Regions from separate parts of the Aneurinibacillus sp. XH2 genome, predicted to be linked through region 1. Evidence: predicted binding sites of a transcription regulator. Region 1 holds the regulator's gene; the other holds the start of a gene.
The links. The regulator NrdR, encoded in region 1, represses ribonucleotide reductase genes. The targets are predictions, from matches to a motif close to AACACNATATATNGTGTT.
Positions count from the first base shown of each region.

Region 2: a site for NrdR is predicted at 9,205-9,222, ahead of ACH33_RS06215 (adenosylcobalamin-dependent ribonucleoside-diphosphate reductase). Genes of this name have one in related genera too.

Region 1 covers NZ_CP014140.1:2,945,792-2,962,065, forward strand. The annotation lists gene ACH33_RS14620 (methyl-accepting chemotaxis protein) at 1-822, shown strand, start outside; gene thrS (threonine--tRNA ligase) at 985-2,904, opposite strand; gene ACH33_RS14630 (hypothetical protein) at 3,802-4,449, opposite strand; gene mqnC (cyclic dehypoxanthinyl futalosine synthase) at 4,737-5,864, opposite strand; gene dnaI (primosomal protein DnaI) at 6,042-6,971, opposite strand; gene ACH33_RS14645 (replication initiation and membrane attachment family protein) at 6,985-8,481, opposite strand; gene nrdR (transcriptional regulator NrdR) at 8,578-9,045, opposite strand; gene ACH33_RS14655 (glyceraldehyde-3-phosphate dehydrogenase) at 9,190-10,224, opposite strand; gene ACH33_RS14660 (lytic transglycosylase domain-containing protein) at 10,407-10,982, opposite strand; gene coaE (dephospho-CoA kinase) at 11,010-11,621, opposite strand; gene ytaF (sporulation membrane protein YtaF) at 11,639-12,301, opposite strand; gene mutM (DNA-formamidopyrimidine glycosylase) at 12,395-13,225, opposite strand; gene polA (DNA polymerase I) at 13,268-15,916, opposite strand; gene ACH33_RS14685 (prohibitin family protein) at 16,043-16,274, opposite strand, start outside.
Region 2 covers NZ_CP014140.1:1,263,703-1,279,976, forward strand. The annotation lists gene ACH33_RS06160 (YitT family protein) at 1-298, shown strand, start outside; gene ACH33_RS06165 (potassium channel family protein) at 340-726, opposite strand; gene ACH33_RS06170 (hypothetical protein) at 795-1,196, opposite strand; gene ACH33_RS06175 (hypothetical protein) at 1,482-1,664, shown strand; glycine riboswitch at 2,043-2,134, shown strand; glycine riboswitch at 2,135-2,232, shown strand; gene gcvT (glycine cleavage system aminomethyltransferase GcvT) at 2,337-3,437, shown strand; gene gcvH (glycine cleavage system protein GcvH) at 3,475-3,867, shown strand; gene gcvPA (aminomethyl-transferring glycine dehydrogenase subunit GcvPA) at 3,871-5,223, shown strand; gene gcvPB (aminomethyl-transferring glycine dehydrogenase subunit GcvPB) at 5,216-6,697, shown strand; gene ACH33_RS06200 (TraR/DksA C4-type zinc finger protein) at 6,844-7,608, shown strand; gene ACH33_RS06205 (hypothetical protein) at 7,656-7,841, opposite strand; gene ACH33_RS06210 (lipoate--protein ligase family protein) at 8,029-8,847, shown strand; gene ACH33_RS06215 (adenosylcobalamin-dependent ribonucleoside-diphosphate reductase) at 9,353-11,896, shown strand; gene ACH33_RS06220 (universal stress protein) at 12,527-13,687, opposite strand; gene kdpC (potassium-transporting ATPase subunit KdpC) at 13,744-14,313, opposite strand; gene kdpB (potassium-transporting ATPase subunit KdpB) at 14,335-16,274, opposite strand, start outside.

The sequences.
Region 1 (16,274 bases):
AATGTGCAAAAAATTTCCGAAAGTGCAGAAACACAAATGCAGGGAATGGAAGAAAACAAGAAAGCGATGAATGAAATCGCTATCGGCATACAACGCATTGCCGAATCGGCTGCAAACGTTTCAGAATCGACTATGCAGGTTCTAATGAAAGCGAAACAGGGAAATGAAATCATAGACGAAACCGTTGCACAAATAAGCTCAATTAACTCATCCGCCCAGGAATCCGCCTCGATTATTGAGACATTAAACCAGCATTCAAAGGAAATCGGAAAAATAGTTGAGGTGATTGGCAATATTGCAAATCAAACAAACCTACTGGCCCTCAATGCGGCAATCGAAGCCGCTCGTGCAGGCGAACACGGAAAAGGATTCGCAGTTGTGGCGGATGAAGTGCGAAAATTAGCCGAACAATCCAAAGAGTCTTCCGAACAAATTTATCATTTAATTGAAACGATACAAAAAACGACGATGCAGGTTGTTGAAAAAATACAAAAGGGAACCCAGGAAGCTCAGCAAGGCACCGCGGTTGTTAATAAAGCCGGTGTCGCATTTCAAGAGATTCTGCAATCTATTCAAAATGTCACCGGGCAAATACAAGACATTTCCGCAGCAACGGAAGAAATATCAGCAAGCACCGAACAATTAACTGCCTCCTTTGAGCAACTTGCTTACATTTCCGAAAACACTGCGCAAAATACTCGCAGTGTTGCTGATTCATCCAAGGAACAGCTTACGTTCTCGGAAAAAATCGTTGCATCGACAAATTCGCTTCATAAAATATCAGATGAATTAAAGAAAGAAATAAACAATTTTACATTATAAAAAATCACATTTGAGATAGTGACATGATTACGTCATACAAATGAAAAGAATGGCGTTCCGTGATTTCAGCGTAAAAAATATGCAAAAAGACCCTGTTTTTACTAAAAACAGGGTCTTTTTGCATCATGAATGACTGGCGTTAATTCTTTTTTCCTGCTAACCTTAATATTTCTTTGTCTCGATTTCGTCAAGAATAAGTTTGATCACTTCATCCACTTTCTTCGCTCCGAGATCGCCTTCACCGCGACGGCGCACGGACAACGTACCGTCCTCTTTCTCCTTATCGCCGATAACAAGCATGAACGGAATTTTGTTCATCTGCGCTTCACGGATTTTGTAACCAATTTTCTCGTTACGGCTATCCACTTCAACGCGGATCCCCTTTTCCGCCATTTTTTCTCTCACTTTTTCCGCGTATTCCATATGCGGCTCAGCGATTGTAATCAACTTCGCCTGTACCGGAGCCAGCCATGTCGGAAACGCGCCTGCGAAATGCTCGGTTAGAATACCGATAAAACGGTCGATCGAACCGTAAATCGCGCGGTGGATAACAACCGGACGATGCTTTGCGTTATCTTCTCCCACATAAGCGAGATCAAATTTCTCCGGCATCTGGAAATCGAGCTGAATCGTCGCGCATTGATGGCTCCGCTTAATCGCATCCTGAATGTGAAAGTCAATTTTCGGACCGTAGAACGCCCCGTCCCCTTCATTAATGCGGTATGGAATTTTTAACTCTTCCAGCACGTTTTGCAGCGAACGCTCCGCAAGCTCCCACAGTTCGTCACTACCCATGGAATCTTCCGGACGGGTAGACAGTTCGACGCTGTACGGGAAGCCGAATACGCCGTAAATCTTATCGACCAATTCAATCACATGCTTAATCTCGGATTCGATCTGATCCGGACGTACGAAAATGTGCGAGTCGTCCTGCGTAAATGTGCGGACACGAATCATTCCGTTCAACGCGCCGGAATATTCGTGGCGGTGCACCTGGCCGAACTCCGCCATTCTCAGCGGCAGGTCGCGATACGAATGAATTTTGTTTTTGAACACAAGCATATGCCCCGGACAATTCATCGGCTTCAACGCAAATTTTGTATTATCCACTTCCGTGAAATACATATTTTCGTGATAATGATCCCAGTGACCGGATTGCTCCCACAGGCGCTGGTTCATAACGAGAGGCGTGCGCACTTCCTGATAGCCGCGCTCAATTTGCAGCTGACGAGCATATTTTTCCAATTCATTGCGAATAATCATTCCGTTCGGCAAGTAGAAGGGCATGCCCGGAGCTTCTTCTGAAAACATGAACAATTCAAGTTCTTTTCCTAGCTTGCGGTGATCGCGCTTTCTGGCTTCCTCAAGGAAGTGCAAATATTCATCAAGATCGGATTTCTTCGCCCAGCATGTGCCATAAATGCGCTGCAGCATCTGACGATCGGAGTCGCCGCGCCAGTATGCACCAGCTACGCTCATTAACTTAAATGCTTTAATTCTTCCGGTAGAAGGTACGTGCGGCCCACGGCACAAATCAAAGAATTCGCCCTGATAATACATCGTGATCTCTGCGTCTTCCGGCAGTTCGGAAATAATCTCAAGTTTCAGGTGATCATTGAGTTTTTTATAGATGCCGATCGCTTCTTCACGGGATACAACGCGACGCTCGATCGGCAGGTTTTCCTTGACAATTTTCTGCATTTCTTTTTCGATTTGCTCAAGCATCTCCGGTGTAATGGTTACATCGGTGTCGATATCGTAGTAAAAACCGTCCTGAATGACCGGACCAATGCCAAGGCGCACTTTGTCGTCGCCAATAATACGTTTAATTGCCTGTGCCATAAGATGCGCACAGCTATGACGCATCACTTCAAGCGCCTCTTCGCTGTCTTCCGTCAAAATCTCCACAGAAGCATCATGTGGAATGACTGCTTTTAAATCAACAATCTTACCATCCACCTTACCAGCAATCGCTTTTTTGCGAAGACTCGGGCTGATGGAAGCAGCGACATCTTCTACAGTTGCGCCGGCTTCGTATTCGCGTTTGGAACCGTCCGGCAGCGTTACTTGCAGTACAGACATAATCACAATTCCTCCTTATAAAAATAAAAAACACGTTCGATCCCCCAAGGGACGAGCGTGTTGTTCTCGTGGTACCACCCTATTTCGGCACGGAGGCTAACATGCACCAACCATGCCCTTCATTTAAAATAACGGAATCGGTCATTCCGGCCTTCCATACTGACACATATGCGCGTTCCGGTCGGCAGCTAAAGGGGGTAGTCCGACAACCTCGTGTTAGAAAGCTCACAGCCTACGACTTTCCTCTCTGAAAACCGGTTGGTTGGGACCGTGTCCTTGTCATTGCTTTTGAGTATAATGTTGTTGTTTTGATTATAGTAATCCTGAAAGTGAAAGTCAAGCCAGCTTATACTTCCTCTTTCCTGATGTTCCATCAAAAAACCTCAAAAAAGATTAAAAAATTTGGAAAATAATATTGATAACGCTTTCAAAAACGTTTATAATAAAAACAACCCCCTTAAATGGGTTGACACCTCCTGGAATTGAATTAATCTCTCCACTCCTACCTTGAACCCATTGATTGTTCAATGGGTCTTTTTTTGTGCGGCCATTTTATTTCATCTTGCTATTGTTGTCTTTCTCGCCATAGTTCGTATCGACAACATGATCCTTGCTATCATACACATAACGGTTTAACAGTGAAAATAGCGTACCATTCCCCCGTTTCGATACGGTCACCCCTTAATCTATAAATCCAAGATAAACAAAAGTTTGATAAAGAATGACTATCCACAACCAAATAATAGAAAACGCTACAACGATTGCTCTGCCTTTCATCCTACCCGTCTTGAGCTGTTTCCATGTCCGAACAAATCCAGGAAACACCATGATTGAAAGTAAAGAATTGAAAATAAGAAGAAAAAGGTAAAGACCGGCACTCAAAATTATCGTCCTTTCTTAAAATTCACGGGAAATTCCTTCTTTCTCCAGAATAACCCCGTCCTTTATATATTCAAAAGAGACACCTGCATGTTGGAGCTTTAATTGATTTTTCAAAAACGCAATTGTTTTATCATACCGTTCATTATCCTTCGCTTCTTTTTTTCGAGGAATGGCAATAATAATCAATGGCTTCGCTGCTACGGTATTATAAGCAGGCATTTTATTTACGTCAATTTCATAATCATATCCTACCCGTTCGTCGTATATTACCCATAAGTGATCTACTTTTCCCCATTCTTTTTCTACAAAAGGAAACAAGTCTTTTTCCAAATCCCTTCCCCATTTACTAGCCACATAGTTATCCTCTAATTGCTTTGTATCCTGATTATAAAAAACAAGAAAAGATAGATTGTTTTCATTAACTGAATACACTTTGGCAGCATAGTCAAAATAGGAGAAATTCCCCATGTTATCATACATCGAATCATATACTTTCATTGGCCTTGTAAATCTTTCTTTTACATAACTTTCGGCTTGTGCCTTAATCTTGGCCATTTCCTTTTCGCTTCCCTTTGTTCCAATTTTAAACGAGATGACTAAACTGACAACCAATAATAAGCAGATGCCAAAACCCCAAGCCAAAACCTTTACCGTTTTATTCATTTTACTCTCCCTCTATGAATTAAAGTTTTTCTTACGAATACTCACGTATTCTTACGACACCCTGATTTTTATAAACGAAGAGACATGAGGTGAAGGCCAAAGATGCTCCTTATAAAAAACAAGAGAGACATTTTTCTTTTCCTATGGTATAACCTTACCAGAGCAGGAAAGAAAATGTCTCATACTGCTATGTATGTGCGCTTCTTTCGTTTACGCATCTATACTGTACAATCAGTCCTGAAAAGCCCTATTTATTGTATTCATTTTTGCTCATTTATAAATACTTACTAGTTCTGCATCACAAAATCGGTTTCTGCCATTTCGCCTTCCTTGAAGACGCGCAAGATTTCATATTTTGTGTTGCGCTGCGCCGGAGTTTTGCCGGCTTCCCGAATCAACTGCAAAATATGGTTCGTGTTTACCTTATACGTACAGGCCGCAGCAGATACTACGTTCTCCTCCATCATCGTCGATCCAAAATCGTTGCAACCATAGGAAAGCGACAACTTGCCCACTTCAGGCCCCATGGTGACCCAAGAAGACTGGAAATTCGGGATATTGTCGATCAGCAAGCGCGTAATTGCCACATTCTTTAAGTATTCTTCGGCCGGAAGCCGCTCTGCTTTCAGATTGGTGTTGTCCGGCTGGAACGTCCAAGAAATAAAAGCGAGGAAGCCAGGCCCACCTTCCGCTTTCATTACATCCTGCGCTTCACGTATACGCAACGAATGCAGCACGCGCTCTTCCATCGACTCACCGAATCCGATAACCATGGTGGCTGTTGTTGACAGACCGACCCGATTAGCGGTTTTCATCACATCGATCCATTCTTTCCAAGAGCCTTTTAGGCGACTGATTTTTTTCCGCGTCCGGTCATCAAGAATTTCCGCACCCGCACCCGGCAAAGAGTCGAGTCCTGCTTCTTTAAGCAAAAGCAACACTTCCTCTACCGGTTTCTTCGATACTTCGGATATTTTTACGATTTCCGCCACAGACAGCGAATGCATGTGAATGCTTGGAAAACGCTTCTTAATGTTGCGCAACAAATTTGTATAATATTCCAAAGGCAAATTCGGGTTGGTTCCTCCCTGCATCAAAATTTCCGTTCCCTGTACATCAACCGTTTCCTGGATTTTCTTAAAAATTTCTTCATCCGGAAGTACATACCCTTCGTCCGATCCTGGCGGACGATAAAAGGCACAAAAACGGCAGTATGTGTCGCACACGTTTGTATAGTTAATGTTGCGCCCGATTACAAATGTTGCAATCGGCTCCGGATGCCACTTCTCCATCACTTTATTAGCATAGTAACCCATTTTTTCGATTTCATCGCTTTCATACAAACGGAGGCCATCTTCCAATTCCAGCCGTTCCCCGGCCAGCGCTCGTTCCAATATTTGGTCAATCGCCACGATTTATCCCTCCAAACGTTACATTCACCCTTTAATGGTAACACAATGCCCCCTGCTTGCCTACTGCTCCATCAGGCCACTTCGTTCGTCTTCACTTTTTGTCATTCACTACAAGTAAAAAACTCATGTAAACTGCCCGCTCGTCCTTTTTCCATTGTCTCATCTAGTCTTTCTTTACAGTTATTTGCGGATACGGCGATTGATTCCATCCACCTTGTACGCATCCGTATAATAGCGGATCCGTTCCATAATTCGCATCGCTTTTAACTGTTCGACCCCTGCCTTTTGCGAATGAGCAAGGTGCTCCTCCAGTTCATCATACGTATAATTCGACGTATAAAGCACAGGCAAATTTTCGCTTACCCGGTATTGCAAAATCGCGCCTAGGACTTCGTCACGTGCCCAAGGCGAAAGCGTTTCAGCTCCGATATCATCAAGAATAAGTACGGGCACTTCTTTCAGCACCGCGATTTTTTCTTGAACCGTATTATCATTCAGCGCATCTTTAATTTCCCGGAAAAAGTCGGGCGTATACACCATAAGCGAAGCAATGCCGCGCTCAGCCAGCTTTTTGGCAGCCGCACCCATCATGTAGCTCTTGCCGACGCCAAACGGACCGTAGAAATACAGCCCTTTTGTCCCTGGCTTTCCGGGCTCGACCGTTACACAAAAATTCATAACGGCATTGATCGCATCAATTCTCTCTTTATCTCCCTCTATTGAAGCAAAAGAAGCAGCCAAAATTTCCTTCGGGATATGGTGTGTACGAATTAGCTTTTCTCGTTCTTTTTGTTGCCTGTCAAGCATATAAAGCTTACAAGGAGTATGGCGCACTTCAATGGAAACCCCGGTCCAGCCAAGTTCCGCCCTGTGGCCCCACAATAGATTCGGACATTTGGCAAGCCCGGGGCAACGGCGGCAATGGCCCGCTTCATCAATAGCCTGCTTGATACGGGAAAGGGATCGCATAATATGAATCGTTTCAATCTCCGGATGCTTTTTTCTCAACTCTATAACTTCCGGCTTTACCGTCACTTCATTGACAATTTCCTCGAATGAATAGCGCCCGTTTACCTTATAAGAAGACAATAGTTTATTCACACGCTGCATATTCTCCTCTCCCTTACTGCTTGCTTTCTCCCAGCGCTTTCAACAGTTCTTCCATTCGTTTTCGCTTTCTTTCATACTCTTCATCTATCATTTCCACCTTGGATGATTTTGCAGTTTTCCCCTCTGTCACCTGGTTTTTTTGCCGCTCCAACTGCTCCAGTATGAGCGGCGGAATCTCGTCTTTACGCCGCTTGCTTCGTCCGCCAGAAGAGGCGCGAGTAAACACTTTTTTATCGGCAGAAGCCGCCTTGGCACTTTTCCGTTCTGAATAAAATTGCCGGGCCTGGCGCTGCGCTTCTTGTACAGTTCTAATGTTATTCCGCTTCCAGTGACCGGCGATTTTATAAATGATGTCTTTTGGCAGCTGCCGGTCATATGTCATCATAACGTACTCCAGCAGCACATTCACTACTCCAGGAGGAAGCTGATACTCCTCAAGCAATTCTTCAACGATCTTCTGATCGGCTGGAGCAATCTTGGCTCCTCTCTGATAAAGTCCTATAAGTTGAAAAGGCGAAAGGGAAGATAGGCGCAACGCATGACTTTCCGCCTCCGTCAGCGCCTTTTCTTCCCGCTCTTTCCGTTCTGTCTCCACCGTATCTGAGTGAAACACAATTTCTTCCCGTGACACGATTTTTGGGGCCCGGCCATTCTCCCTGCGGAACCAGTCTTTTACCAGACGGCGTAGCGAAGCGGTATCAATCGTATCATATTCGATGACAGAAGGCTCTTGCAAAAAGCGAGCCATTGTTTCATTATCAATGCCATATAGGAAGGCCAGGCTTTCTAACTCAGCCTTTACTTCTTTCGTAAACAGCCCATCTTTTTTAATCATCTTAGGAAGCGAAGCTTCCAAAAACTCAAAATCAAGGCGAGAGTTCGCGTAATTTAGCCGCGTCGCCGCCATCGGATCAAACAAGGGCAGCGGACTTTCTTCCCTCACGTCTTTAAGGAAATTATACGTCTCAGTGCCCTTTTCTACCGTAATTTCACTCAGGGAAAGATGATAAAACACTTCGTCAAACGCTTTCGTAATCCGTTTTCTCTCCACATTCTCCGGCAAACGATATTCCTCCGGGATCGAGAATTGGCGCCGCAGCTTGCGATAAAATTCTTTACCTACCCGATTCAAAAGCATAATGCTTAACGTGTCGTCACTAAAAAAAATATCCGGCGAATGAGGTGGCTGTAAAATATATTCAAAAATACGCTGTCCGTCCGCCTCAATTTGATATACTTCCAAAAGTCCGATCGCTTCTAATTGATGTCTCGCCTTTACAATGACATTCAATGGAACTGCCATTGTTACCATTAATCTATAATGCAACCCCTGCACAGCCGAAAAATTCGCCAGCGAAAGGTTATAAAGCAATGTCTGGTACAGTGCGACAGGTAGCGCCCCGACCAGCGGTTGGTACAGATGAATCAAATAACTGAGTTCCACATTGCTAATCGGCCGCCTCACCCGGATAAGGTAGGGATCATTCGGGACGGTCTCCTGCCATCTCACCCGTATCACTCCCTATGCCATCAATTTTTTCGTTTTTTATTATAGCATCACCGCCGCTATTCTTCGCAATCTTACACCGCGTGACCGGCTCGTGTTCTATTCTTTTTTCCTGCTGTTACGAATTAATTCTTCAAGTTCCTGGACAAATACATTAATATCTTTAAACTGACGATATACAGAAGCAAATCGCACATATGCCACTTCATCAACATCATAGAGCGCATTCATGACCAATTCCCCAATGTCTTTGCTTTGCACCTCGGATCTGCCACTGTTGCGCAGGTCTCGTTCAATTTTATCGACGATCGACTCCAGTGTTTCTAAGGGAACTGGACGCTTCTCACAGGCCCGGATGATTCCACGTAAAATTTTTTCTCGGCTGAATTCTTCACGGGCGCCATCTTTTTTCACGACTAATAACGGTGTTTCTTCCACGACTTCAAATGTAGTAAAACGCCTTGTGCACTCTTCACACTCACGACGCCGTCGAATCGACTTTCCATCGTTTACCGGGCGCGAATCGAGTACCCTTGTTCCGTTGTGAGCACAATAAGGACAACGCATGTCATCAACCCCACTCCATTGCGTACTTTTCCCTAGTTTGTCCCAGAAAAAAGCTGTAGTCAAGTCCAAAAACATAAGAAAACGAGACAACCCGATATGGATTGTCCCGTCTTTCTATGCCGGAAATACCATTTCAAACCGTAATTACACAGTTACTTCCTGTTTTTTTTTCGCGTAAGCAGCGGCGGACACATGCTTTGTCAGATCAAGCACACGGCAGGAATAGCCCCACTCGTTGTCATACCAAGCCAACACTTTTACTTGTTTATCACCCATTACCATTGTAGAGAGCGCGTCAACAATGGAAGAATTCTCATTGCCGTTAAAATCTACAGATACAAGTGGCTCTTCCGTATAGCCGAGAATTCCTTTCATGCTATCCTCGCTCGCCTCGCGCAGCACGCGATTTACCTCTTCCACCGTTACGCTTTTCTTCACATTTACCACCAGATCGACCACGGATACGTTCGGTGTCGGAACGCGGAGTGCAAAACCGTTCAGCTTGCCTTGCAGCTGCGGCAACACGCGTCCAACCGCCCGAGCAGCGCCTGTTGTCGTCGGGATAATTGCCTGCCCGCACGCACGTGCTCTCCGCAGATCTTTATGCGGATTGTCCAGATTTTTCTGATCATTTGTGTAGGAGTGTACGGTTGTCATCATTCCATATTCGATGCCAAACGCTTCGTCTAACACTTTTGCTACTGGAGCAAGGCAGTTAGTTGTGCAGGAAGCGTTAGAAATGATGTGATGTTTTTCGTAATCGTACATATCTTCGTTAACGCCCATGACAATTGTTACGTCGTCGTCTTTGCCCGGTGCGGTGATAACAACCTTTTTCGCGCCAGCTGTAATATGTTTGCCTGCGCCTTCTTTATCTCGGAACTTGCCTGTCGCTTCAATAACAACTTCGACATCCAATTCTTTCCACGGCAAATTAACCGGATCGCGGTCAGAAACAATTTTCGTAGCCCGACCGTTTACGATAATCATATCATCTTTTACTTCTATATTATCGGAAAGGTTACCGTGAATTGTGTCATACTTAATCATGTGAGCAAGCGTTTCAACAGGGTAGCTCGCGTTGATTGCTACCACTTCAACTTCCGGATCGTTCATCGCTTTACGGAATACCATCCGTCCAATACGTCCAAATCCATTAATGGCAATTCGTGTCGTCATTAATACGTTCTCCTCCCCGGATATGTTCCATACTATTACAAGTATTTATTATAATAAGTATGACACTTTTTTCAATATGCCAACCCAAATTTATTAATTTCTAAATATTCAAACAAAATAAATGCAGCAAAATACAGTCCTGCTTTCTCTGAATAAAACAGAAACTCATTTTGCTGCTTGTCTTACTTCAAAACGCCAAACTCGTCCGCATAAATTTTTTCGTACCGTTGTTTGTAGTATAATGCTCGCTGTACATAATGCCGTGTTTCGCCAAACGGAATTTGTGAAATATGCTCTGGTGTTCCATCCCAGACTCCGCGCTCCATCCATTTTTTAACATTTCCTGGACCAGCATTGTACGCCGCGATCACAGCATACGGGTTATGATTAAACATTTCGTACAAAAATGAAACATACCATGTTCCAAGAAAAATATTTGTATCCGGTTCGTCCAAATAATCGACCGCCATAGGCGACATTTTTGTCTGCCGGATTGCCCACTCCGCGGTCGCAGGCATTACCTGCATTAAGCCAATAGCCCCTTTTTTCGATACGCGGTTCTTATCAAATTTGGATTCCACTTGAATAATCGCCATAATTAGATACGGATCTACCTCAAACTGCCGCGCCGATTTACGGATTTCCTCTTTGTAATATACAGGGTACATCGCTTTCCAGATAACAGGCGCGTCCAACAGCAGAAAAACCACCAGAAGACATAGGAAAAATAATGCATGTTTTCGATTCAATCGTTTCATCCTCAACCCCTTCACTACAATCGTACTTTATCGTTTCGCGCCTTTATCTGACGAAAGCAGCTGTTCCATCAGTTCATCCACCTGTTCCTCTGTTTCCTTTAACGTGCCGCTATTGTCAATTACATAATCCGCGCGGAGCTTTTTCTCTTCTACTGGCATCTGTGACGCAATGCGACGCCGCGCCTCTTCCGCGCTGAATCCATTGCGCTTTATCAGCCGTTCCAACTGCTGTTCGGGTGTGCAATAGACAACGATTACCTTTTCCACCATATATTCGAGCTTTGATTCATAAAGAAGCGGAATGTCTAATACAATAAGTGACACGCCCTCTTCCTGCGCTTCCTGCGTCAGCTGACGCATACGCTGCCGTACCGCCGGATGTACAATGTCATTTAAAGCAAGCCGCGCTTTTTCATCGGCAAACACGATCGAACCTAATTTAACCCGGTCAATCTCTTCACTGTCAAGCAGAATCCCTCGTCCAAATCGCTCGACAATAAGAGACCAGGCCTCTTCACCTGGTCGAACGACTTCACGCGCAATAATATCCGCATCGATAATACGGGCATCGCGCTCGGCCAGCATCCGGGATATCGTGCTTTTACCGCAAGCGATGCCGCCTGTTAATCCAACAATCATGTCCTTTCAACTCGCTCTCAAATCATTTTAAAAAAACCGCACAAAATCAGCAGCACCCCTGGCAGATACGTCATCCGCTTCATCCAATCCGCTTCCGAGTAGATAAATCCAATCTTTAAACCGATCAAAATAAACAAACAGTTACTTACTCCGATTAGCAGCGCCGTTACCCAAGGTTCATATCCAATAAGCGCCGCGCCGATCCCCGCGCCAAATGCGTCTAAAGAAAGAGCAAGCCCCAGAAACATGGCTTCCACTCCAGAAATTGTCCCGGAACGGTCAATATCCGCTTCAATAGGTCTTTTCAAAATTTGTATAACAAGACCGAGCGACTTAATTTCAAAAGCAACTAGCGAACGAGGTTCCTGCGCCTGTCGTTCTTGTTCCATTTCCTCTTGTTCTTCGCGCGCTTGCTGGTGCTTCACATTATATATTGTCCATAGCCCGATGCCAATTAAAATCAAACCGCCAACATACTGTGTGGCAATGGGCGATAAAAAATAGGTCAACCACTTGCCCAGATACATAGAAACGAGAATGACCAGTGCCGAGCATGCAGTAATAATAAGAACGGAACGCACCGGAATTTTAATGCGGCGCATTCCGTACGTAACCCCTACACCAAAACCGTCAAGGCTGACCGCAAAAGCCAGCACCAGGAGTGAAAAAATGTGCAGCACCTTATTTCCTCCTTCCCATCCATTATTCTTCGTGCGCTTTGTTTTGCATGGGCACCTGTTACAGTATATGAGAAGGAAAGAAAGGGGTGCCTCTTAATTGCGTGGCTGGCAATTCGGGCAAATATGTGTGCCACGGCCCCCGACAACAAATTTTTCGATCAGGGTGCCACATACGAAGCAAGGTTCTCCCGTACGCCCGTATGCTTTTAACGTGTGCTGGAAACGGCCCGCTTCTCCCTGTCCATTTACATATGACTTAATGGACGAGCCGCCTAATGAAATGGATTTCTGCAAAATTTGTACAATGCTCACATGCAGTTTCTCCCATTGATCATCCGTTAATTCGTCCGGGGTTTTCTCTGGATGGATCCCGGCCTGAAACAGCGCCTCATCAACATAAATATTCCCCAAACCAACGATAATTTCCTGGTTTAACAATAAAGGCTTTATTTTTGTTTTTCTCCGCTCAAGCCTTTCTTTCAAAACAGCTGCGGAAAATGCTTCATCCAGCGGCTCCGGTCCCAGCTTATGAAGAGGAGGACCAGCCATTTCCTGTCCTTTCGGGAACAAGTGCATTGTCCCGAAAGTACGCACATCTTTATACCGCAGTTCCGTTTCGTCCGTAAACCGGAAAATGACGTGCGTATGCTTTTCTACTTCATCTCCTGTCCGATAGAGACCGTAACGCCCCTCCATACGCAGGTGAGACACCAGCACATAATCATCCAGATAAAAAAGCAAAAACTTTCCGCGCCGACCGATTTCCCGGATTGTCTGCCCTTTCAGCAACTCAACAAACTGCATGACATCATCCGGTGCTTTAATTAAGCGCGGCAGACCCACAATAACATCGGCAACTGTTTTGCCGATGACCAGCTTGCTTAGCGTGCGCCTGATCGTTTCCACTTCTGGCAATTCTGGCATTCAGTTTCTCTCCTTTGCTTATCGCTTTCTCTACATTTACTTCTACTTCGCTTCGTACCAGTTTATTCCATAATTCACATCCACTTTCAGCGGAACATCCAGCGGTAGTGCATTTTCCATCACATCCGGTACAAGCCTGCACATCGTTTCAAGTTCGTGCTCTGGCACTTCAAAAATTAATTCATCATGCACCTGCAAAAGCATGCGGCTCGCCAGCTTCTCGTCTTCCATCCGCCGCGCCACATTCACCATCGCCAGTTTAATAATATCAGCCGCCGTCCCTTGAATCGGCGTGTTCATTGCCGTACGCTCGGCAAAGCTACGCTGGTTAAAGTTACTGCTATTAATATCAGGCAAATACCGGCGGCGATTCAACATCGTTGTTACGTACCCATTTTTCCTTGCCTCAACGACAATATTGTCCATATAACGCTTAACTCCCTGAAAGACGGAGAAATAACGTTCGATAAATTCAGCCGCTTGTTTTCGCGTGATATGCAAGTTTTGCGATAAACCGTAATCGCTGATCCCGTACACAATACCAAAATTAACCGCCTTTGCCTGACGGCGCATAAGCGATGTCACTTCGTCTTCTTCTACCCCAAATACATCCATCGCGGTGCGGGTATGAATATCCATATCTTTGCGGAACGCATCAATTAAATTTTCATCCTGCGAAATGTGTGCTAAAATGCGCAATTCAATCTGTGAATAGTCGGCGGCAAGAATATACCAGCCCGGCTCAGACGGCACAAATGCCTGCCGAATTTTTCTTCCTTCTTCCAGGCGGATTGGAATGTTCTGCAGATTTGGCTCCGTGCTGCTTAGACGTCCGGTCGCCGTAACCGCCTGATTAAATGATGTATGAATTTTACCTGTTTCTTCATGAATTTCCTTCTTTAACCCTTCAATGTACGTTGACTGTAATTTACCCAGCTGGCGGAATTCAAGAATAAGCGGCACAATTTCATGGGCTCCCTCCAACTTCTCAAGCACATCGGCGCTCGTTGAATAACCGGTCTTCGTCTTTTTGATCACAGGCAGTTGCAATTTTTCAAATAAAATCTCACCCAACTGTTTCGGCGAATTAATATTAAATTCCGTGCCGGCAAGGCGATGAATTTCCTTAGTAAGCCCTTCAAGCTTCTCCTTAAGCTCCACACCCATTTCATCGAGCCGTTCTTTATCCACACGTACGCCGCGTTTCTCCATTGCGCCGAGCACGGCCGCAAGCGGCAATTCTAAATCATACAACAGATCTGTAAGCCCTTCTTCTCTCAAAGTACTGTTCATTCTATCATAAAGACGATAGATGGTATCCGCTTTGCGCACAATGTGCGGCCCTAGAACCGATATGTCCGGTACGGAGCGTTTGGCTCCTTTTCCATATATCGTCTCGTCAGAGGCCAGCTTGATGCCGTATCTTTCCGCCACATCACACAATTGATGATTCGTCTCCGATGGATTGCTTAAATAAGAAGCAAGCAATACATCAAAGCTGATCCCTTCCAGCGAAATGCCCTTCCATGCAAGCGCCACCTGACTGCGCTTAGCATCATATATCCATTTCCTCTGTTCTGGGTCAGCCATCCACTCCACAAGCGCTGGCCATTTGACCTGCCCAAACGGCACATACAGCCGTACATCTTCGCTCACCAGGCTAACGCCATGAATCGGAGCTCCATGGTAATTTTCTGCGTCCACTTCTACCATGACCGCCATAGGCGACGTTAGTTTGTCCGCCCACTTATCCCTGTTCTCTTCTGTAATCGTCACAAATTCGATCTCTTTCTCTTCCTGTTGCAGCAAAGCGTCCGCTTCCGCTGAATCAAAGCCCAGACGCTCCAGCAGGGATTTAAAAGCGAACCGCTCCAGTACCGGCACAACCTTTTCCCGTTCATACGGCTTATATTTAAGCTCATCGAGCGAAAGTGCAATCGGCGCATCACGAAGAATTGTGGCTAACTGTTTGCTCATGCGCGCATCATCCGCATGTGCCTCGATTTTCTCCTGCAACTTTTTACCTTTTACTTCAGAAACGTGCTCAAGAACGCCTTCCACCGTCTTGAATTCATGCAGTAATTTAAGCGCTGTTTTCTCGCCAACCCCCGGAATGCCAGGAATGTTGTCAGAGGTGTCACCCATCAGTCCTTTTAAATCAACAATCTGCGCAGGCGTCAGACCATACTTCTCATCAATCTCAGCCGGAGAATACCTTTCCACTTCGCTAATACCTTTGCGTGTCAAGGCGACATGCGTTTTATCTGAGACGAGTTGCAGCATATCCTTGTCTCCAGATACGATCAGCGTCTCAAAGCCGTTTGCTTCCGCCCGCGCGGATATCGTTCCGATGATATCATCTGCTTCGTACCCGTTCAGCTCGTAATGCTTGACGCCAAAAGCTTCGAGCAATTCTTTCAACAGCGGAAACTGCGCGGACAGCTCACTCGGCGTTTTTAGACGTTTGCCTTTATAATCTTTATATTCTTCCGTCCGGAATGTAACCTTGCCCGCGTCAAACGCTACCAGCAAATGTGTCGGTTTCTCCTCTTCCATCATGCGCAACAGCATAGTGGTAAATCCGTACACCGCATTTGTATACAAACCCTCTTCTGTCGTCAGAAGAGGAAGTGCGTAAAAAGCCCGGTTGGCAATGCTGTTGCCGTCAATAATCATTAATTTCTCGTTCATTTCCATTCCACGCCCTATTCTTTAGCGAAATAAGCATATACGCTTCCATCATACCATAGAGTTTGAAGACAAAACAAAACGCTGTCCATAAAAAGGACAGCGCCAGACTACCTGTAACATGGATTTTTACTTTTGAACATTCAGGAACGGAATGGCTCCACCGGTAGTGCTTGGCAGCTTACCGTCCCACTTCTCAATCGCTTGAATTTGTGCCTCGATTTCGCGCAATTTTACGAGTTCAGGCGTTACGTTTTCCTTCTGTAGGCGAAGTGCTTCGGCGTTCGCCTGCGCCTTGGTAATGGTTTGCTCTTTCTCAATCTTCACCCGTTCAAGATCCAATTTCGCCTTCAGTGCTTGC
Region 2 (16,274 bases), 1.7 Mb from region 1:
AATGATCGATGTGACAATCCAAGGGTTGGATGAATCGCGTTCGGTGTGGATTATTAGCGATAAATATGAAGAAATCGGTGAGGCCTTGCTCGCGCGCTTGGGCCGGGGCGTTACGTATTTGAATGGGGAAGGCGGATATACAGGGGACAATAAAAAAGTCATTTTCTGCGTAATTACCCGTCTGGAAGAAGCAAAGCTTAAAGCGATCATCGAAGATATAGATGAAGCGGCGTTTCTTGCAGTCGGCTCAATCCATAACGTAAAAGGTGGAAACTTTAAAAAGCTGAACGTTCATTAAAGCAAAAAGACGGGGCAAAAGCTTTGGCATGCCTCGTCTTTTTACTTTTCCGGCTTGCGGTGAGATGGAAGCCGAAACCGTTTAGGGGGAGCGATCGGAGGAATAACATATCGAATGACGAGGGCGGCCGGCAGCACATATCCTACCATCGCTTCGATCATTGCGACGCCGCGCGCAAGACCAAAAGGACTTAAGTCGCCATACCCGACGGAGAGAAGTGTTATCGCGCTAAAATAAAAGGACCGGGTAATCCGGTCATACCATTGGTTTTGATGCGCTGCTGAGGCGTAATGATCAAGAATAAACCCAAGTCCCAGCCATTCAAGCGCGCAGTACACGAGACCGAAAGAAAGCACGAGATTCATATAGAGCAGAAATAATAATAAAAAATTATACCAAGTTTTCTGTCCCGCGATTGTCGATTTCATTTCCTCACATCCGTTACATACACATAGTAGAGAGTGTATTTGTACATGTGTATGCTGAAGCGAGAAAGTTATAGCCGTGATCTATAGAAATTTTCGTGGGACTCGTCGTTTTGTTTATCGGATTTTGTCTTGTCTTTTTGTACGCTGAGCAAATGATTACGCAATGTTTCAGCACATGCTGCACAATATTCACCGGATGAGATGAGCGTATCACAGTTTTTACATTGGTATTGTAAGTTTGGGTAGCGTGCAAGATCAAAGTATTTCTGGCGAATCAGGTACTCGATATAACGAACCGGAATGTCAAGATCTTGAGAAACCTGGATTAGGGGAGCATTCCGTTTTTCTTTCTGCTTTAAATAATCGCGAATGCGTTTCGCAGTATCCAGCTCTTTGCTTGCGCAGTCGGGACATACGGGTTTTGAAAATTTCATAAATACTTTGCCGCATGCGGCGCAGTTTGACAACATCTGTCTATCCCCCCTCCTTTTTCTTATACAAAGGGTTTTTGGATACTTTTATAATAAGGTTTTTTATTTACTTTTTCCTCCGCTCTCCGCTGAGATTTAGTAAAATAATTCTATAGTAACAGGATATAAGGCTTATATTTTAGGTGTTGAATCCGCAAGAAAGAGATGAAATAATGGATAAGAAAGGTAGAATAACTAAAATTGCACAGGCTCTCCCTACCTTTACTATTAGCGTGGGTGGGAGCAGTTGAAACTTTCAGGCCATAAGGAGGGACACACATATCAATGGAAAAAAAACCGTTGCTTGGCCGGATCGATGAACAGGGGAATTTAGTACTGCCACCGGAGATTCAAGAAATTCTGGGATATGGAACGATTGAGATCGAGGTGGAAGGCGATTGCATCGTATTAACCAAGACGGAACCTATATATACATGTGTCTTCGAGCCGAGACGTAATAAGAAATAGATGCACCAGAAGAAACGGGGCTTGTGCGTTCCATTTTTTGTTAGGTGAGGGAGTTGAAGAAGTAAGTTTTTCAAATTTCGGTTTATACCGTAATACAAGAGAAAGGCGCGTGGGGTGTTTCCATTGCCTATTTATTTCCAAAGAAGAGAAGCGTGTGGAACGGAGAACAAGAAAGAATGATAATGTTCGAGTTTACATCACTTTTCTCATGTTTTTAGAAGAGATATATTATTTTTTTGTTTTAAAAACAAATGTTTATAGCTGTTTTTTGTTTTTTGTTAAGATTTTATCAAAAAAAGCATTGCATTTTTTAAAATTCATGGTACCATAGAAAAGGATTACATATTTGATTTTTGCCAATAATAAAATATCGTGCGGATGAAAGCAGAGGGAGAGAACGCGCTTGATGCGTCGCCGAAGGAGCAAACCCACCTTATCAATCTCTCAGGCAAAAGTACCTCTGCGGGACGCGCCTCTGGAGAGAGCTCGCGCTTTGAGCGGGCCACCAAAGGGGAAACCGGCGCTTTGAGAAGCCGGGTAGCTCTCAGGTACAAAGGACAGAGATGGGGATGATACCCTATTTCTGTCCTTTTTTATGGAAAAAGGGCGAGTGGCAATGCCTGCGAGCTTTTCTTAATTAGCCAGCGACAAACAAGGGAGGTCTTATACACGATGTCAGCCTTAAAACGAACGCCTATTTACCCCTTGTACCGGGAATACGGGGCTAAAACGATTGATTTCGGTGGTTGGGAACTGCCTGTCCAGTTTTCTAGCATTCAAAAAGAACACGAAGCGGTACGTACAAAAGCGGGCCTGTTTGATGTGTCGCACATGGGCGAAGTGGAAGTGAAAGGGAAGGATACGCTCGCATTCATACAGAAAATCACGACAAACGATGCTTCGAAGCTAGCCGTAGGCCAAGCACAGTACTCTATTATGTGTTATCCGAACGGTGGTACGGTCGACGATTTGCTGGTATATAAGTTGAGCGAAGATCATTATTTGCTGGTCATTAACGCGGCCAATATCGAGAAAGACGTAGCCTGGATGCAGCAGCACGCGGAAGGCGACATGATTTTGCGTAATATATCAGATGAAACGGCCCAGCTCGCTTTACAGGGGCCCATGGCCGAACAGGTGCTCCAAAAACTCACAGATACCAATTTATCTGAAATCCGTTTCTTTCACTTTAAGCCAGAGGTGAAACTAGCAGGTGTATGCGCGCTTGTATCCCGCACCGGATATACAGGAGAGGACGGTTTCGAGATATATGTCAAACCGGAAGATGCGCGCGTATTATGGAAGAACATCCTGGAAGTGGGCGGAGATGACGTTTTGCCGTGCGGGCTTGGAGCGCGGGACACGCTGCGATTTGAAGCCCGTTTGCCGCTGTACGGGCAGGAGTTAAGCGAAGACATTAGCCCGATTGAAGCTGGGCTCAGTTTTGCGGTTAAGGTTGACAAGCCGGTTCCATTTATCGGCCAGGAGGTGTTGAAGCGGCAAAAAGAAAGCGGAGCACCGCGTAAGCTGGTTGGCATCGAAATGATTGAACGGGGGATTCCGCGCTCGCACTACCCGGTGTATGCGGGAGAAGAAAAAATCGGGGAAGTAACCACCGGTACACAGTCGCCGACGCTGAAGAAAAATGTCGGACTTGCGCTGATTAAGCGGGAGTATAGCGATCTTGGTGCGGAAGTGGACGTAGAAATCCGCGGCAAACGCCTCAAAGCTAAAGTCGTTAGCACGCCGTTTTATAAGCGGCCCAAAATATAAGACAAAAAATAAACAAAGAAACCCGGAGGATGTAAGTATGAGCAAAGTAAAAGCAGCTTTTAAATACAGCAACGAACATGAATGGGTAGAGGTGCTCGATAAAGAACGGGTACGTGTCGGCATCACGCATTTTGCCCAAGAACAGCTCGGCGATATCGTATTTATCGAACTGCCGGAAGAAGGTGCTGTTGTGAAAGCGAACAAGAGCATGGGTACCGTCGAATCGGTTAAAGCAGTATCCGATATTTATTCGCCGATAAGTGGAGAAGTGGTAGAAGTAAATGGTGCGCTGGAAGAAGCGCCAGAAACAATCAATCACGATGCGTATAGCGCAGGCTGGATGGTTATTGTAAAAATGTCCAATCCGGAAGAACTTGAGCAATTGATGACAGCAGAACAGTACGAAGCGTTTATCAAAGAGGAGGAGTAAGTCGTGAAATACCGATACCTTCCAACTACGGAAGCCGATCGTCAGGAAATGCTGGCGGAGCTCGGCATTTCAGATGTGGCGGAGCTTTTCTCTGATATTCCGGAAGAGGTGCGTTTTAAAGGAGAGCTTGACATTCCGGAAGCCATTCCGGAAGCGGAGCTAACCAAATATATGAGTCGACTGGCAGGGAAAAACGTAAATGCGCTCGATTACGTCTGCTTCCTTGGCGCTGGCACGTACGACCATTATATTCCGAGTGTAGTGAACCATGTGATTTCCCGCTCGGAGTTTTATACCGCTTATACGCCGTATCAGCCAGAGATTAGCCAGGGTGAATTGCAGGCTATCTTTGAATTTCAGACGATGATTTGCGAATTAACTGGCATGGAAGTAGCGAATTCGTCCATGTATGACGGAGCGACCGCGCTAGCGGAAGCAGCGGCGATGACGGCCGGTAAAACGAAGCGCAAAAAAGTTGTCATTTCCCGCGCCGTGCATCCGGAAGCCCGTTCTATTTTGCGGACATACGCGAAAGGCCAGGGGCTGGAAGTGGTCGAAGTTGGCTTGAAAAATGGACTGACTGATTTGGATGAGCTTGCGAAAGCGGTTGATGAGAATACGGCATCTGTTCTTGTACAGTATCCAAATTTTTTGGGTGGAATCGAAGAGCTGGCAAGCATTGAGCAAATTGCACACAAACATAGCGGGCTGTTCGTTGTAAGCGCCAATCCACTTGCGCTGGGCATCCTTAAGCCGCCGGGAGAGTTCGGAGCTGACGTGGTTGTTGGTGATGCACAGCCGTTCGGGATTCCGATGGCTTTCGGCGGACCGCATTGCGGCTATTTCGCAGTGAAAAAAGAGTTGATGCGTCAGATTCCGGGTCGGATTGTCGGCCAGACGAAAGATGAACGCGGGCGCCGTGGTTTTGTATTGACGTTGCAGGCGCGCGAGCAGCACATTCGTCGGGAGAAAGCGACATCTAACATTTGCTCGAATCAGGCATTGAATGCGCTGGCGGCGGCGGTGGCAATGACCGCGCTCGGCAAGCAGGGTGTACAGGAGATGGCCCTTTTGAATGTACAGAAAACGCAATATGCGAAAAGGGAAATCGAAAAATTGGAAGGGTACGAAGTGGCGTACAGCTCCCCGGTATTTAATGAGTTTGTTATCAAAACACCGCGTCCGGTATGCGAGATCAATAAAGAGTTGTTGAAGGAACGGATTATCGGCGGTTTTGATTTGTCGCGCGATTATCCGGAACTTGGACAGCATATGCTCATTGCTGTAACGGAATTAAGAACGAAAGAAGAAATTGACCGACTGGTGAAAGGATTGGAGGGAGGGCGCTATGCTTAAAACAATGCCGAGAACGGAGCTTGCGAAAGATAAAGCGTTGATTTTCGAGATGAGCAAACCGGGTCGTGTGGGCTATTCGCTTCCAGCGTGCGATGTGCCGGAAGTCGATGTTGCGTCTGCCATTCCGGGAGAATATTTGCGCGAGAAGCCGGCGGAACTGCCGGAAGTAAGTGAATTGCAGCTCATGCGCCACTATACGGAGCTTTCCAGACGCAATCATGGCGTTGACTCCGGATTTTATCCGCTCGGTTCCTGCACGATGAAATACAATCCGAAAATTAATGAAGATGTGGCCCGTTATCCGGGGTTTGCATGTATCCATCCGTATCAGCCGGAAGAGACGGTACAGGGCGCGCTACAGCTGATGTATGAACTACAGCGGGATTTGGCGGCAATTACCGGTATGGATGCCGTTACGCTTCAGTCGGCGGCGGGGGCGCAGGGTGAGTGGACCGGTTTGATGATTATCCGCGCCTATCACGAAAGCCGGGGTGAGAATCGGACGAAAGTCATTGTTCCAGACTCAGCACACGGCACAAATCCGGCGTCCGCAAGCGTAGCAGGTTTTACGACCGTAACCGTTCCTTCCGATAAGAATGGATTCGTGGATATTGAGGCGTTGCGCCAGGTGGTCGGCCCGGATACGGCAGCACTGATGCTCACGAATCCGAACACGCTCGGTCTTTTCGAGAAAAACATTGTAGAGATCGCGGAAGTTGTGCATGAAGCAGGCGGCCTTCTGTATTATGACGGCGCGAATGCGAATGCTATTCTCAGCAAGGCACGTCCGGGCGATATGGGATTTGACGTTGTGCATTTGAATTTGCACAAAACGTTCACTACGCCGCATGGAGGTGGCGGCCCGGGGTCTGGTCCAGTTGGCGTGAAAAAAGAGCTGATTCCGTTCTTGCCGAAGCCGCTTGTGGTCAAGGAAGGCGATATGTATCGCCTTGATTTTGACCGCCCGCAATCGATCGGCCGCGTTAAGGCGTATTATGGAAATTTCGGCATTAACGTACGTGCGTATACGTATATCCGCACGATGGGGCCGGAAGGGCTGCGTCTTGTGTCCGAACACGCGGTTTTGAATGCAAATTATATGATGCGCAAATTGGCAAAATATTATGACCTGCCATTTGATCATATCTGCAAGCATGAGTTCGTTCTTTCAGGCAAGCGGCAGAAAAAATTGGGCGTGCGTACGCTTGATATTGCAAAACGTCTGCTTGACTTCGGCTATCACCCGCCAACGATTTATTTTCCGCTTATCGTAGAAGAATGCCTCATGATTGAGCCGACGGAAACGGAGTCGAAGGAAACGCTCGATGAATTTATTGAAGCGATGATTCAGATTGCAAAAGAGGTGGAAGAGACGCCGGAAATCGTACAAGAGGCGCCACATAATACGGTGGTCGGTCGCTTGGATGAGGTGCTCGCCGCGCGCAAGCCTGTATTGCGGTACACAAAGGAATAAATGGGTTGCTGGATATGTAATGTAAGAAATACCACCCTGCCTTTGCGGCACGGGTGGTATTTTGTATGTCGGAGTGCAGATACTATGATTCAGAAGGGCCGCGGTTGGGTGGCTTACATTTCTAGACAGGAAGGAGATGCTCTGGGATGTTAACAGACCGGGAGCTTTCTCATTTTCGTTCCATGCTCGAGACCCAGCTTCAGGATATAAAAAAACGCCTTGAAGCGGATGATGCATATGGTATTGGACGGGCGGCCATGAAGGAAACAGTGGGTGATCTGTCCAACTATGACAACCATCCGGCCGATCATGGTAGCGAAACGTTTGAGCGAGGCAAAGACATTGCATTACATGAACATAGCGAGGAAGAAATACACGACATAGAGCGAGCGCTTACGGCAATGGATAAAGGGACGTACGGTATGTGTGAAGTATGCGGTGCCGATATCCCGTACGAGCGGCTGGAGGTGCTGCCGACCGCGCTGCGCTGCGTGCAGCATGCAGAAGAGGAGTATGTATCGCGCCGTCGTCCGGCGGAGGAGGATATACTTGCCCCGCCGTTTGCCGCGTACGCCTATGATACGTGGGATGCCACGTTTTATGATGCGGAAGATGCGATGCAAGAAGTGGCGAGATACGGTACTTCGGATACCCCTTCTGATTTCGGGGAACAGGCGCGCCTGGATTATAATGATATGTATGTGGAATCGGAAGAATCGGTCGGCTATGTGGAAGAGATTGAAGGCTTTTTGCTTGCGGATATGGAGGGCAACTATATCGGGGTTAATACAGAGGATCCGCTACATGAAAAATACGAAGATATGCTGGATGACGCCCGCGTCGTATCTGTATTAGGCAATCCAGATTTGCTGGAAGACTATACAGAAGATGAAGGATATGTAAAAGAATAAAAAGGAGACCAGCAGGCCTCCTTTTTTGTTGCACTAACGATCGTCGCTTATCTTTTGTAGCGAAATTCTTCATACTCATCAATGTAGTAGTCGTCATGACGTAACTCATCGTCATCATAATACGTATCATCGGCGTATACGACTTCGGCCGCCTCCCGGCATTTGGAGCAATAGCTCCGGTTTCGTTCCCAGAGTACCAGCTCTTCGCCGCAATAAATACACAAATCCCTCATCGCGCAATTCCCCCTTTGTGATACTCTCGGAATTTTTTCATGTACATATCTTACCTCAACTTTTATTTTTTCAAACGGGAAATTATTCAATCGGCTTCCGGTGTTTTCCAAACAATAGAACAAAGCGAGAGAATTTGTGGAATATGCTACAATAAGTAAGGAGGAACATCGGAAAGGGGCAAAAGAAATGGAACAGTGGCGTTTTATTGATACGGGGGTACATTCACCTGCGATGAATATGGCGATTGATGAAGCGGTGCTTATTGTACATAGCGAAGGCAAAACGAAGCCGTCGCTCCGGTTTTACACCTGGAATCCGGCAACCGTATCGATTGGTTATTTTCAAAAAGCAGAAAAGGAAATTGATTTGGATAAAGTGCGCGAATATGGTCTAGGCTTTGTACGCCGGGCGACGGGCGGTCGCACCGTGCTGCACGATCAGGAGCTGACATACAGTGTCGTAGTGTCTGAATCCCACCCGGCCATGCCGTCCAGCGTAACCGACGCGTACCGTGTGATCAGCGTAGGATTGCTGGAAGGGTTTCGGTTGCTAGGGCTTCAGGCAGATATGGTTCATCCGGACGATGCAAAGTTTGCCATCCCATCTTCAGCTGCGTGCTTTGACTCCCCTTCTTCTTATGAATTGGTCGTGGAAGGGAGGAAAGTGGCTGGAAGCGCGCAAACAAGGCAAAAGGGGGTTATTTTGCAGCACGGCTCAATTTTGCTGGATATAGATATCGATATGTTATTCGATATTATACGTCATCCGAATGAGCGTGTACGAGACCGTCTTAAAAAAAATTTTGCCGACAAGGCGGTGGCGATTAATCAGGTGCGTAAGACTCCGGTGACGCTTGCTGAGGCGCGGAAAGCGTTTCGGGAAGGGTTTGCCAAGGGGTTTGGTGTAGAATTGGTGGACGATACGTTAACGGCTGAGGAAGCGGAGCTTGCTGAACAACTGGCGCGCGAGAAATACGGGTGTGACGAATGGAATTTCAAACGCTAGAAAAAAGCGGCCTGTAACGGCCGCTTGGAGGGGCTGTCTCAAAAGTCATGAGCCAGCCCCTTTAGTATGAAACAATACCTACATATAAATATTCATTTTTGCCAATAAATCTAAATATAGCGTTTCGAGTAATAGAAAACTTCCTCACTTCCCCTTTTGAGAAAGCCTCAGTTTATATTATAGCGAAACGTCATACCGCTCCCTGCTGTTTTTTCGCCTTTTTGCATGCACTGGAAAAATGCTTTGTATGCTTTGTAACCCTCCCTGTTTCTTGTAAAACAATGGAGGAAATAGAAATTTATAAAAGATTTTACATAAAAAAATTTGTCGAACGCTTTTTACCAAAAAGATAGGAAATTAACTATATATTGTGGTAAAATCTAAACATAAACTCAATATATTGACGTAATAGTAAAGGTTGGTTTAGACTAAGAGGGCACTAGTCAAATGTATCAGACATGAGAAGTTTGGTCAATTTATATTTCACATAATGGGAGGATAAAAAATGGAGGCAACAACCGAAACAGCGGGAAAAACGAAGCTTGAAGGGTTAAGTGAAAAAATTTTCCTCGACCGCTACGCGTTAAAAGATCCGAATCCAGACAATGTACAGGTCGGCGACACTGTACTTGTTTTGACGAAAGATGATCCGAAGTTCCCGAAAAAAGAAGTCGGGGTTGTAGAAAAGCGTGAAGGCGATACCATTCATGTTAGACTGCGTAACGGGGAGATGGTGGTGACAGAAGCGGACAAAGCGCTGCGGACGTTGGAATGTACGCCAGAAGAGATGTGGGAGCGCTTGGCGAAGACGATCGCGTCCGTGGAAACAACACCGGAGAAGAGAAAAGAATGGACAAAGAAATTCCGCGCGCTTCTTGATGACTGGAAGCTTGTTCCGGGTGGCCGGATCGCGGCGGGCGCTGGCGCGAATGATGAGCTAACGCTGTATAACTGCTACGTGATTCCGTCTCCGCACGACAGCAGGGGCGGTATTATGGAGACGCTCACTCAGATGACGGAAATTATGTCCCGCGGGGGCGGCGTCGGCATTAACCTGTCTTCGCTTCGTCCGCGTCGCGCCCAGGTAAAAGGCGTAAACGGTTCTTCGAGCGGTTCCGTGTCCTGGGGTGGTCTGTTTAGCTATACGACCGGGTTAATTGAACAGGGAGGTTCGCGCCGTGGGGCTTTAATGCTTATGATGAATGACTGGCACCCGGATGTGCTTGAGTTCATTACAGTCAAGCAGAACATGGGCCTGATTACAAACGCTAACCTGTCGGTTTGCATCAGTAACGGTTTTATGAAAGCTGTTAAAGAAGATTTGGAATGGGAGCTGAAATTCCCGGATACGACCGATCCGGAATACGATGAAATTTGGGATGGAAACCTGCAAAAGTGGGAAGAACTCGGAAAACCGGTACGCGTGTACAAAAAAGTCCGCGCCCGCGACATGTGGCACACCATTATTGAGTCGGCATGGAAATCAGCCGAACCGGGCGTTGTATTTATGGAATACTATAACCAGATGTCTAACAGCTGGTACTTTAACCCCATTATTTGTACAAATCCGTGTGGAGAACAAGGACTTCCTGCATGGGGTGTATGTAACTTATCTGCGATTAATCTTTCAAAATTCACGAAAGACGGCGATGTAGACTGGGAAAATCTCAGAACAACAGTGCGTCATTCTGTACGTTTCCTTGACAATGTCGTTGATGCAACGCCGTATCATTTCCCAGAAAATGAAGCGAACCAGAAAAAAGAGCGACGTATCGGTCTTGGCACGATGGGGCTGGCAGAAATGCTCATCCACTTAAAAATTCGCTACGGCAGCCCGGAATCGCTCGAATTCTTGGACAAGCTGTATAACTTTATCGCGCGCGAAGCGTACCTTGCTTCTACAGAAATCGCGGCGGAAAAGGGAAGTTTTCCGGCATTCGACGCGGAGCTGTTCCTTAAGAGCGGCTTCATGAAGCAATTTGATGAAGAAGTACGCAATGCGGTACGGGAGCGTGGCATGCGCAACGTGACAGTTTTAACACAGGCTCCGACCGGCAGTACAGGAACGATGGTAGGAACTTCGACAGGCATTGAGCCTTTCTATGCCTTCGAATATTACCGTCAAAGCCGCCTTGGTTTCGACAAACAGTATGTACCGATCGCGAAAAAATGGATGGAAGAAAACAATTCCGATACGCTACCGGATTACTTTGTCAGCGCGATGGATCTATCTGCCGAAGACCATGTACGGGTGCAGGCCGCTATCCAGAAATGGGTGGACAGCTCCATCAGCAAAACAGCAAATGCGCCGGCCAACTTTACGATTGAAGATACAAAAGCATTGTATGAGCTCGCTTTCGATCTCGGATGCAAAGGCGTCACTATCTACCGTGACGGCAGCCGTGACGTGCAAGTTCTAACAACGAAAGATGAAAACAAAGAAGGAAAGAAAGAAACGGCTCGGGAATCAAAAGCAGAAAAAGCCGCTCCGGCTCAAGACGTAGATGAAGTACCGCCGACGAAAGATTACCGCCGCCGCCCGCTTAAGCTAAAAGGCGCGACATACAAAATGAAGACTCCGCTCGGTAAAGCCTACATAACGGTAAATGAAGTGGACGGAGCGCCGTTTGAAGTAATCGTAAATGTAGGCAAAGCGGGAAGCGACGTATTTGCGATGTCCGAAGCGCTTGGCCGCGTGTCTACGCTCTTCTTGCGTTTCGGTGAACTGCCGGACGGTAACAAAGCGCGTCTGCTGATTAAGCACCTTAAAGGGATCGGGGGTTCCGGTGCGGTTGGCTTTGGTGCAAACCGCGTAGATTCGATTCCGGACGCGGTGGCGAAAGCGATTGAGTTCTATCTTGACGGAGAAAATAGTGATGAATCAGTTGCATCCACAAATGATGTACCGATGAATGCACCGGAGCGCGATGAAGACGGCGATGTCTATCGCGAAGGACTTGATCTTTGCCCTGAGTGCGGCGCCGCGGCGCTTGTGGCGGAAGAAGGCTGCAAACATTGCGAAGCATGCGGCTATTCCCGTTGCTCGTAAGTAAAGCAACAAGAAAACCGGCATCTTGGATAATTCCATGATGCCGGTTTTTAATTGAGCGTTTTGCAAAATAGTAATTTCACCCAAGGTGAAAAAACAAGAACCTATACTGCATTTGATTATACTTTATTTTTTAAAGTAACTATTGCGTAAAACTCGACGAAAAGACAATGGTATGCTCTCAATCCGATACTTCCCATGATTCGACTATTCGGTGAGCTGTTCTTGGATCATATCCTTTTCCTAATAAATAGCTAATAGCTGCTACTTCTCTTAAGGCATGAGCATGCGATGTGAATTTCGCTTCCTGTAAGCCATATCTTACAAAGGGTTCAATCATGCTTAATGTCTCGTTTTTTAAAGCACTTATAGAATGGTAAGGCTGTGAATAGTATGGTTACATTTGATAAGGGGATTGAGGATACATACTATCTAACTCCTTTTTTATTTTGTGTAACAGTCACGATTCAGATTATGCTGTAGGCAAATATAAGTTGAGCCCAAATTTTCACATTTCCCAAATAGGAAGGTGAAGTGGATTTTCAAATAAAAATACTATTTTTTGCAAACTTTCCCCGGATAACAAAAATAACTTGGGCATTGGTATAATGATTCGTTCATCACTAAATTTTATTCCCGATGATCAACCCCATCGGCTACGATTAAAATATCGACATGTTTTGTACCTTTCATAATTTTAATAACGATGGAGCCTTTTATAATTTCTTCCCAGCGAGAGCGGGCTGACTGACCAAGAACAACCTGTGTAATACCCTTTTCCTCTACAAATTCAATAATAAGCTGCTCCGGTTTTCGACCACCCGGTGCGCGAATATGGAATTCGGCATCAAGATCTTTTGCAAGTTTTTCAAGCAATCGATGTTGCTTTCTTGTTGCTTCATCCATTTTATGAACGGGAACAAGCGGAATATTTAAAATGTATAACTGACATTTTAAGCGACTCGCAATACGCCATCCTCGTCGAATGAGACGTTCTGCATTTGGCCTATAGTTAACACAGACGAGAATTTTTTCATTAGCCCCTTTCATTCCATTAATGCCTTTTTCAAGTTTATATGATTCGAGACGTTCGTCGACGTCATCTGCTACTTCGCGTAACGCGATTTCTCGCAATGCGTTCAAGTTGCCAATACGAAAGAAATTTTTCAGTGACTGTTCTATTTTCTCTGGTTGATAAATGAGACCAGCTTTTAAGCGTTCGCGTAATGTTTCCGGTGGGGTATCAATTAATTGGATTTCATTGGCCTCGTTCAACATCCAGTCCGGAATACGTTCCCGTACCTTTATCCCCGTTAACTGCTCTACAGTATCATTTAAACTCTCCAAGTGCTGAATATTAACCGCAGTCATCACATTTATGCCGGCTTTCACCAATTCCATGACATCTTCATAGCGTTTTTGATTTTTTGAACCTGGTACATTTGTATGCGCAAGCTCATCGACAATCACATACTGCGGTTTCCTTTCTAAAATTCCTTCTAAATCGAACTCTTTTAACTGTTTGTTTTTATAATCCACTTTCTTCAGTGGGAAAATAGGAAGGTTCTCGATTTGTGCTGCAGTTGCAGCTCGGCCATGTGTTTCAATAACACCAATAATAATATCGACGCCCTTTTTTAGTAATTCGTTTCCTTCGCGTAGCATCATATAGGTTTTGCCAACACCAGGGGCTGCCCCGATAAAGATTTTTAAATAGCCTCTGGATTCTTTTTCAATCCGTTTCAGAAGTTCTTCTGGCGTTTCCCTTCTTTTTTTAGCCGATGTTTTCATGGTATAAAAACCTCCAAAAGCCGCTTCTAGATTAGTAGAGGCGGCTTTGTTGTAAGTTATTTGCTTTGTGCAAGTAAATCTCGATTTAACTCGAATACATTGACGCGGGGTTCTCCAAATATACCAAGCTGCCGCCCTTTCGTATGCTTGTCGATCAAGGAAAGCAGCAGCTGTTCGCTTAACCCGGTTGCTTTGGCGATGCGTGGTACTTGTGCTTTCGCAGCTTCCGGTGATAGGTCAGGATCAAAACCTGAACCAGACGTTGTTACAAGATCAGCAGGGATTTTATTCTGCAGAGAAGGATTTTCTTTTTTTATTGCATCTACCGTTTCCTTCATGCTTTTTATATAATCTGGAGAAGCTACGGCTGCATTCGTTGCAGCGGAAGCGGTCGGATCGTATTCAGCGGCAGAAGCGCGTGGATGAAACAGCTTAGGTGATGTAAAAGCTTGCGCTAACAATACAGAGCCTTTAACTTTTCCATTATCTTCAACTAAACTCCCCTGCGCTTGGAAGGGAAAAAGAATCTGTGCAACTTCTGTTGTAAGTAAGGGATACAGGAGGCCGCAGACAATCATGAAGAGAATGGAAGCTCGTATGGCAGTATATAACGATTTCATCATCATTCCTCCTTGTCTTTGTTTAAATTACATGAGTCCGGCGATCATCATATCAATGACTTTAATACCGATAAAGGGCGCGACCATACCGCCAAGACCATAGACCAATAAGTTTCGACGCAGCAATCGGTTAGCATCCATCGCTTTATACTTCGCACCTTTCATCGCCACCGGAATCAGCAGGGGAATAATAATAGCGTTGAAGATGAGCGCCGACAGGATTGCGGATTGCGGCGAGGTGAGTCGCATAATGTTGAGTGCCTGCAACTGCGGCAGAGCCACGATGAACAATGCTGGAATAATCGCGAAATATTTAGCGATATCGTTGGCAATGGAAAATGTTGTGAGCGAGCCGCGTGTAATCAGCAGTTGTTTTCCGATTGCGATCACGGAAAGAAGCTTTGTCGGATCGGAATCCAGGTCAATCATATTCGCCGCTTCTTTCGCAGCCATCGTACCTGAATTCATGGCAAGACCAACATCAGCCTGGGCGAGAGCAGGAGCATCGTTTGTGCCATCTCCGGTCATGGCAACCAGCTTGCCCTGTGCCTGTTCACGCTTGATCGCCTCGATTTTATCTTCCGGCTTGGCTTCAGCGATGAATTCATCTACCCCGGCTTCCTGGGCAATCGTCGCAGCTGTGAGCGGGTTATCACCCGTACACATAACGGTTTTAATCCCCATCGCCCGCAGTTCAGCAAACCGTTCCTTTAAGCCTGGTTTTACCGTATCTTTTAAATAGATAAGACCGTAGATGCGATTGTTAATGGACACGGCAAGCGGTGTTCCGCCCGCCTTGGCGATTTGGTTTGCTTTTTCTTCTAAATCATTCGGAATCGAGCCGTTGGCTGTTATAACAAACGCTTTAATCGCATCCACCGCCCCTTTGCGAATCTTTGTGCCGTTGCTTACGTTTAAGCCAGACATCCGGCTTTCTGCGGTAAATTCAATAATCTCTGCATCTGCATATTCATTTTCTGGCCACGTAACACCAAGCTTATTTGCTAACTCTACAACAGAACGTCCTTCCGGGGTTTCGTCTTTAACGGAGGATTGTAGAGCTGCCAGCGTTATATCTTTTTGCGATACACCGTCTACAGGGATAAACTCGGCTGCCATACGGTTACCAAAGGTAATCGTTCCTGTTTTATCAAGAATCATCGTATCAATATCGCCGGCTGCCTCGACCGCTTTGCCTGACATCGCCAGCACGTTAAACTGGGTAACACGGTTCATTCCGGCGATTCCAATTGCGGAAAGCAGTCCGCCAATTGTTGTTGGAATCAGGCAAACTAGAAGTGCAATTAATGTTGCGGTATCCAGCTTAATGTGCAGGTAGTTAGCCAGCGGTACAATCGTTATGATAACGAATAAGAAAATGAGCGTTAGTACGGTCAGGAGGGTAGTCAAAGCGATTTCGTTCGGTGTTTTTTGACGTGTTGCCCCTTCAACAAGAGAAATCATGCGGTCAAGGAATGACTCCCCCGGGTCAGTCGTTACTTTTACAATGATATAATCGGAGACTACGCGCGTCCCTCCGGTAACCGAAGAAAAGTCACCGCCTGCTTCTTTAATTACTGGGGCAGATTCTCCTGTAATGGCTGATTCATCAACGGAAGCGAGGCCTTCGATAATTTCACCGTCAGATGGAATAAGCTCCCCTGCGTCAACGCGGACAATATCACCCTTACGCAGCTGGGTGGATGATACCTCTTTAATCGAACCGTCTTTTTGCAAGAGTTTAGCTATTGTATCAGATTTTGTTTTTCGCAACGTATTAGCCTGAGCCTTGCCGCGTCCTTCTGCAAGTGCCTCAGCAAAGTTGGCGAACAGGACGGTAAACAAAAGAGTCAGAAAGATCGTAACATTGTATCCACGGCTTACGGTGCTCGGACCGAATGCATCTGGCACCACACATAAAACAAAAGTAATGAATGTCCCGATTTCAACAATAAACATGACGGGAT